2 regions of the Butyricicoccus sp. AM78-15b2TA genome follow, and region 1 is predicted to be linked to the other one. Evidence: predicted binding sites of a transcription regulator. Region 1 holds the regulator's gene; the other holds the start of a gene.
The links. Region 1 encodes Rex, which represses fermentation and respiration genes when NADH is low (regulators of the CRP and FNR family bind a similar motif). Its sites were predicted from a motif close to ATTGTTAANNNNTTAACAAT; they were not measured.
Positions count from the first base shown of each region.

Region 2: PGS25_RS13645 (butyryl-CoA:acetate CoA-transferase) is a predicted target of Rex. The motif match lies at 2,005-2,024, and genes of this name have one in related genera.

Region 1 covers NZ_JAQEHY010000016.1:50,321-53,736, forward strand. Annotated here, with positions in the region: gene PGS25_RS13040 (aconitate hydratase) at 1-440, shown strand, start outside; gene PGS25_RS13045 (isocitrate/isopropylmalate family dehydrogenase) at 547-1,704, shown strand; gene PGS25_RS13050 (redox-sensing transcriptional repressor Rex) at 1,744-2,400, shown strand; gene metA (homoserine O-acetyltransferase MetA) at 2,476-3,390, opposite strand.
Region 2 covers NZ_JAQEHY010000019.1:23,302-26,717, forward strand. Annotated here, with positions in the region: gene PGS25_RS13630 (amino acid ABC transporter ATP-binding protein) at 1-127, opposite strand, end outside; gene PGS25_RS13635 (amino acid ABC transporter permease) at 140-778, opposite strand; gene PGS25_RS13640 (transporter substrate-binding domain-containing protein) at 879-1,745, opposite strand; gene PGS25_RS13645 (butyryl-CoA:acetate CoA-transferase) at 2,054-3,394, shown strand.

The sequences.
Region 1 (3,416 bases):
ACGTGCCGTACTACTCCAACTACTGCTTCATCAACGTCGATCCGGAGTTCCCGTCCCGCTGCAAGGAGCAGGGCGGCGGCGTGATTGTCGGCGGCGCAAACTACGGTCAGGGCTCGTCCCGTGAGCATGCAGCGCTCGTTCCGCTGTATCTGGGCGTAAAGGCCGTACTGTGCAAGTCCTTCGCACGAATTCACAAGGCAAATCTGGTCAACTCCGGTATCATCCCGCTGACCTTTGCCGATCCGGCGGATTACGATGCAATCAATCTGCTGGATGAAATCTCTCTGCCGAACGTGCTCGAGGAAGTGAAGAACGGCAAGCAGGTCACCGTTGTTTGCGGCGGCAAGACCTTCAAGGCCGACTGTGAGGTTTCCGAGCGCCAGCGTCACGCACTGCTTGCAGGCGGTACGCTGCTGTACGCACGTCAGCAGAGCAAGTAAGTCAAGACGTTATGCCGGCCGGAGAGCCAAGCGGGTTCTCTGGTCGGACTTGACAGGCATATTTTCTTTTGTTAAAATAATATCAATGGTGTAGGAGGACAAAACCATGTCTATCGACCAGTCTGTTCTGGATAAATTTGAGGCAGTTGTAGAGAGCCAGCGCAAGCGTATCATGGATATGAAGGAGCAGGACGATTTTATTGATTACTCCAAGCTGGACAAGCTGATCATCGGCGTGTGCGGCGGCGACGGCATCGGCCCGATGATCACCGGCATGGCCCAGCATGCGCTGGAGGTTCTGCTGGCAGACAAGGTAAAGGCCGGCAAGGTGGAGTTCCGCGTGATCGACGGTCTGACCATCGAGCGCCGTGCCGAGCTCGGCTGCGCAATCCCGCCCGACGTTATGGAAGAGCTGAAGAAGTGCCACGTTATCCTGAAGGGCCCCACCACGACTCCGCGCAAGGGTGATCCGTGGCCGAACGTAGAGTCCGCGAACGTTGCAATGCGTAAGGGTCTCGACCTGTTTGCCAACGTGCGCCCGGTAAAGGTGCCTGAGCTGGGTATCGACTGGACGTTCTACCGCGAGAACACCGAGGGCGGCTATGCTGTCGGTTCGCAGGGAGTACAGATCGACGACGATCTGTTCATCGACTTTACCGTAGCTACCTCGCAGGGCTGCGAGCGTATCGCTCGTCTGGCCTTCGACTATGCACGCAAGACCGGCAAGAATCGTGTTTCCTGCGTCACCAAGGCGAATATCATCAAAACCACCGACGGCAAGTTCCTCGATACCTGCCAGAAGGTAGCTAAGGAGTATCCGGAAGTACAGTTTGATGACTGGTACATCGACATCATGACCGCAAAGCTGCTCGACGACAAGCGCCGCCGTGACTTTAAGGTCGTTGTACTGCCGAACCTGTACGGCGACATCATCACCGACGAGGCCGCTGAGATCCAGGGTGGTGTCGGCACGGCAGGCTCTGCCAATATCGGCAAGCGCTATGCGATGTTCGAGGCAATTCATGGCTCTGCGCCGCGTATGGTACAGGAAGGCCGTGCAAAGTACGCGGATCCGTCCTCCGTACTGCGTGCAGCTGTTATGCTGCTTGAGCACATCGGTGAAATCGAACTGGCAAAGAAGCTCGACCGCGCACTTGATATCTGCATGGTAGAGGAGCACAAGGTTGTTGTTACCGGTCGTGATACCGGTGCAACCGCACAGGAATTTACCGATTATGTGCTGGATACCATCGCTAAGCTGTAATTTACACGAGAAATAGAATTTGAGAGAGGGAGAGGGTCTGTGGAACACAAGCAAGAGGTTTCCAAAGCGGTAATTCAGCGATTGCCTCGCTATTATCGGAATATTTGTGAGCTGAAGGCTGAAGGGGAGCAGCGTATCTCCTCCAAAGCACTGGCAGAGCGCATGGGACTGACCGCTTCGCAGATTCGTCAGGACTTTAACTGCTTCGGCGGCTTTGGTCAGCAGGGCTACGGTTATAATATCGACAAACTGCAGGAGGAGCTGGGTGCGATCATGGGTCTGCGGACCGGCCGCACGGCGATTCTGCTGGGTGCCGGCAACCTCGGTCGTGCACTGCTTAATAACTTTAACTTTTCTGCCAGCGGCTTTGAGCTGCTGTGTGCGTTTGACGCAAATCCGCAGCTCATCGGTCAGCGCTTTGGCGGCCATGAGGTACGCAGCGCGGATACGCTTGCGGAGTTTATTGAGCGCAACAAGCCGGATGTGGCGGTGCTCACCATTCCGCGCGGAGATGCCCCGCGTATCGCACACGGTCTGGTAGAGCGCGGTATCCGCGGTCTGTGGAATTTCACCGGCGAGGACCTTCATTTGGAGGGACTGGGCGTTCCGGTCGAAAACGTGCATCTATCGGACAGCCTGATGACACTGTGCCATCTGGTCGGCGCAGCAGACGAGGAAAGAGAGCAGAACCTGTAAAACGAAAGGGAGTATCTTTTGATACTCCCTTTTTGTGCGAAAAAGCCGCTATCCAATGGATGAGCGGCTTTTGTGTTACATTTTGTCCAGATAATACGGTGTTGTCTGGTACACATAGTAGTTGACCCAGTTGGTGTAAAACAGGTTGGCATGTGCCTTCCAGGTCACCAGTACGTCCTCGTTGGGATCATCGTTGCGGAAGTAATGGCGCGGCACCTCCGGGTTCATGCCCTTAGCCAGATCACGCTCATACTCCTTTTTGAGCGTGTCGGCGTCGTACTCGCCGTGGCCCAGCACAAAGATCTGACGGCCGTTCATTGCCTCTACGATGTGCACACCGGCTTCGTGCGACTCCGCGAGAATGGTCAGACGATCGTTTTTGCGGATGTCGGCGGCACGCACCTCGGTGTGGCGCGAGTGCGGTGCGCAGAAGATATCATCAAAGCCGCGCAGCAGCGGCTCCTTCGGCAGCAGAACATGGTGCTTGAAAATACCGGACATTTTTTCGGGCAGCATGTACTTCGGAATACCGTAGTGATAATACAGACCGGCCTGCGCCCCCCAGCAGATGTGCAGCGTGGAATGAACGTGCGTTTTAGTCCAGTCCATGATCTCGGTCAGTTCCTTCCAGTATTCGACTTCCTCAAACGGCATGGTCTCTACCGGCGCACCGGTGATGATAAAACCGTCATATTTCTGGTCGCGGATATCGTCGAACGTCTTGTAGAAGGTGAGAAGATGATCCTCCGGCGTATTTTTGGAATGGTACGTTTCGGTCTGGATCAGATCGACCTCGATCTGGATCGGCGTGTTGGATAAACAGCGCAGGATCTGGGTTTCGGTAATGATTTTCAATGGCATCAGGTTGAGTAAACCGATGCGAAGAGGACGAATGTCCTGTGTCGCGGCACGGTGTTCGGTCATAACGAAAATGTTTTCGCTTTCCAATACGGCGCGTGCCGGCAGACTGTCGGCTATCTTGATAGGCAAGCCGACACCTCCTTTTTCTCTTCACA
Region 2 (3,416 bases), on a different contig from region 1:
TCTTGCCCGAACCGGACGAGCCGATGATGGCAAGCGCCTTGCCGCGCTCCAATGTAAAACTGATGTCTTTAAGCACCTTGGTAGGGCCGAAGTTCTTATAAAGGTGCTGTACCTCCAGAATAGGCATAACGGCTCCTCCTTATTTAAAGTAATCCATTTTCTTTTCGATCCAGCCGAACAGCAGGGTCAGAATACCGTTGAACAGCAGGTAGAATACGGCAGTGTAGAACAGCGGCCAGATGATACCGGCGCTCTTGATGAACTTTTCGCCCATCCACAGCACCTCGTATACCGCGATGGTACGCGCCAGTGCGGTATCTTTAACAAGGTTGATAAACTCGTTGCCCATCGGCGGGATAACGCGCTTGATGACCTGCAGCAGCGTTACCTTGAAGAAAATCTGGCTTTTGGTCATGCCGAGCACCTGACCGGCTTCATACTGACCGCTCGGAATGCCCTGAATGCCGCCGCGGAAGATCTCCGAGAAGTAGCAGGCGTAGTTGATGACAAACGCAACTAGCGCAGCGGTGAAGCGCGGCAGGGAAATATCCCACAGCAGGGCAGGACCGTAGAAAATGATGATGATTTGGAGCATAAGCGGCGTGCCGCGGACGATCCAGACGATGATTTTGATGAGTGCGCGCAGCGGTGTAATGCGGCTCATCGAGCCGAAGCTGATAAGCAGGCCGAGCGGCAGAGCGAATACCAGCGTCAGGCAGAAAAGCTGTACGGTGGTAACAAAGCCGCCCATCAGGCTGAGTGTTACATTGGCAAACATGTCGTTTCCTCTTTACCTCTTTTTTACTTTATTTCCTGTGACACATAAGGCAGAAGACGGTAGTCCGCCTTCTGCCTTATATTAACTGGGGGAATGGGAGTTAAGCCTCCGGATCTACGATTGCTTCCTGTACGCCGTACTTCTGAGCGAAGGAAAGAACGATGCCGTCCTTGTAAGCGCCCTTGTAGAAGTTGTTGAATGCTTCGGTCAGGTCAGAATCCTTGCGGAAGCCAACAACGTAGTTCTCGTCCTCCTCACCGTTGGCCTCGTTGAGGTTTACGGTGTAGGTCAGGTTCGGGTAGCTGGTGCCCTCGCCAATCATAGCGCCTGCCATCAGCAGGTCGATCACGCAGGCATCAGAGGTGCCTGCGGCAACCTCCATCAGTGCGTCAGCCTGAGACTGAACTGCGGTTGCATTCAGACCGGCAGCCTGTGCAGCAGCCTCACCGGCGGAGCCGGACTCAACCGCGAAGGTCATATCCTTGATGGAGTCGATGTCCTTGGCAGCGTCGGCCTTGTCGGACGGAACAACGACTACCTGTGCGTTGGTCGCATACGGGTCGGAACAGTTCATGGAGGTCTTAACCTCATCGGTCAGGGTCATGCCGTTCCAAACGGCGTCAACGCCCTTGGAATCCAGCTCCATGATCTTGTTGTCCCAGTTGATCTCGATGAACTCAGCTTTTACGCCCAGGCTCTCAGCGAAAGCCTTTGCCATGTCCGCGTCAAAGCCGACCCACTCGTCCGAGCCGTCTTCCTTATAATCCATCGGTGCGAAATCCGTGATGCCGATGACCAGCTTGCCGTTGCTCTTTACATAATCCATATCGCTCTCGGCGGAAGCTGAGGTGTCAGCCGCATCGGCGCTCGAGTCGTCGGTCTTGGCAGCAGAGCCGCCGCAGCCGGACAGCATGGATACACTCATTGCGCCTGCCATCAGCAGTGCAAGAAGTTTCTTCGTCTTCATTTTTAGAAAACCTCCTGTAATTCAGTTCATATCTTGTTTACTATTATAACACTTTAGCGCAGAAAATCAACCCCTGATTTTCATGCGGATTTTCAGTATTTTTGAAGAATAACCGGACGGTATTTTGTGCAAAATCTAAAATAACCGGGTGAAATATAAGGGGAAGAGGGCGGGGAGCGGTTTGAATGGATTCTCACTCTTTTTTGCGAACCTGTGTTGACCTGTACCCCAAAAGAGATTATAATCATAAGTAAGCATGATTGTTAAAGAATAAACAATGAAGAACAAGTAAGACGGAGGGAATCAGCGTGGATTATACTGCACTGTATCAGCAGAAGCTGACAACGGCGGATGAAGCCGTTAAAGTTGTTAAATCGGGTGACTGGGTAGACTACGGCTGGTGTACGGGTACGCCTGTTGCACTGGACAAGGCGCTTGCTGCCCGCATGGGCGAGCTGGAGGATGTAAACTTCCGCGGCGGCGTACTCATGCGCCGACCGGCGGTATTCGATATTCCGGATGCAGCCGACAAGATCACCTGGAACTCGTGGCATATGTCCGGCATTGAGCGCAAGGCCTGCATGGAGGGCTTCGGCTTTTACAGCGCACTGCGCTACTCCGAGATGCCGCGCTGGTACCGCGAGAACGTCCGTCATGTCAATGTAGCCATGATTCAGGTGGCGCCGATGGACGCACACGGCTGGTTCAGCTTCGGCCCGCAGGCTTCGCACCTCAAGGCGATCTGCGATGTATCCGATGTTATCATCGTTGAGGTCAACAAGTATATGCCGCGCTGCCTTGGTGGCTTTGAGGACGGCATTCACATTTCGCAGGTGGATATGATCGTTGAGAGCGACACCGAAATGCCGCAGATGGGCGCTGGCGGCGAGCCGACCGAGGTTGATAAGGCGGTTGCAAAGCTGATCGTGGAGGAAATCCCGAACGGCGCGTGCCTGCAGCTGGGCATCGGCGGCATGCCGAATACCGTAGGCTCGATGATTGCAGAGTCTGACCTGAAGGACCTCGGCGTTCATACCGAGATGTACGTTGACGCATTCGTTGACATCTCCCGTGCAGGCAAGATCAACGGCTCGAAGAAGGCCATCGACCGCGGCCGTCAGGTGTTCGCGTTCGGCGCAGGCACCCAGAAACTGTACGATTTTGTAAATGATAATCCGGAGTGCATGTCTGCACCGGTATCTTATACCAACGATGCGCGCACCATTGCACAGATCGACAATTTCATTTCCATCAACAATATCGTGGATGTGGATCTGTTCGGTCAGATGAACGCAGAAAGTGCCGGTGTCAAGCAGATTTCCGGTGCAGGCGGCCAGCTGGACTTCGTTCTGGGCGCGTATCTGTCCAAGGGCGGCAAGAGCTTCATCTGCTGCTCGTCCACCTTTAAGAAGAAGGACGGCACGCTCGAGAGCCGCATTCGTCCGACGCTTGAGAACGGCTCGGTCGTTACCGATGCCCGTCCGTGCGCGCACTGGTTTGTCACCGAGTACGGCAAGGTAAACCTCAAGGGTCTGACTGCATGGCAGCGTGCGGAGGCTCTGATCTCGGTTGCACATCCGGATTTCCGCGAGCAGCTGATTCAGGAAGCGGAGAAGATGCGTATCTGGAAGCGCTCCAATAAGAGATAAAATGCTGTCGGCGGAACTACAG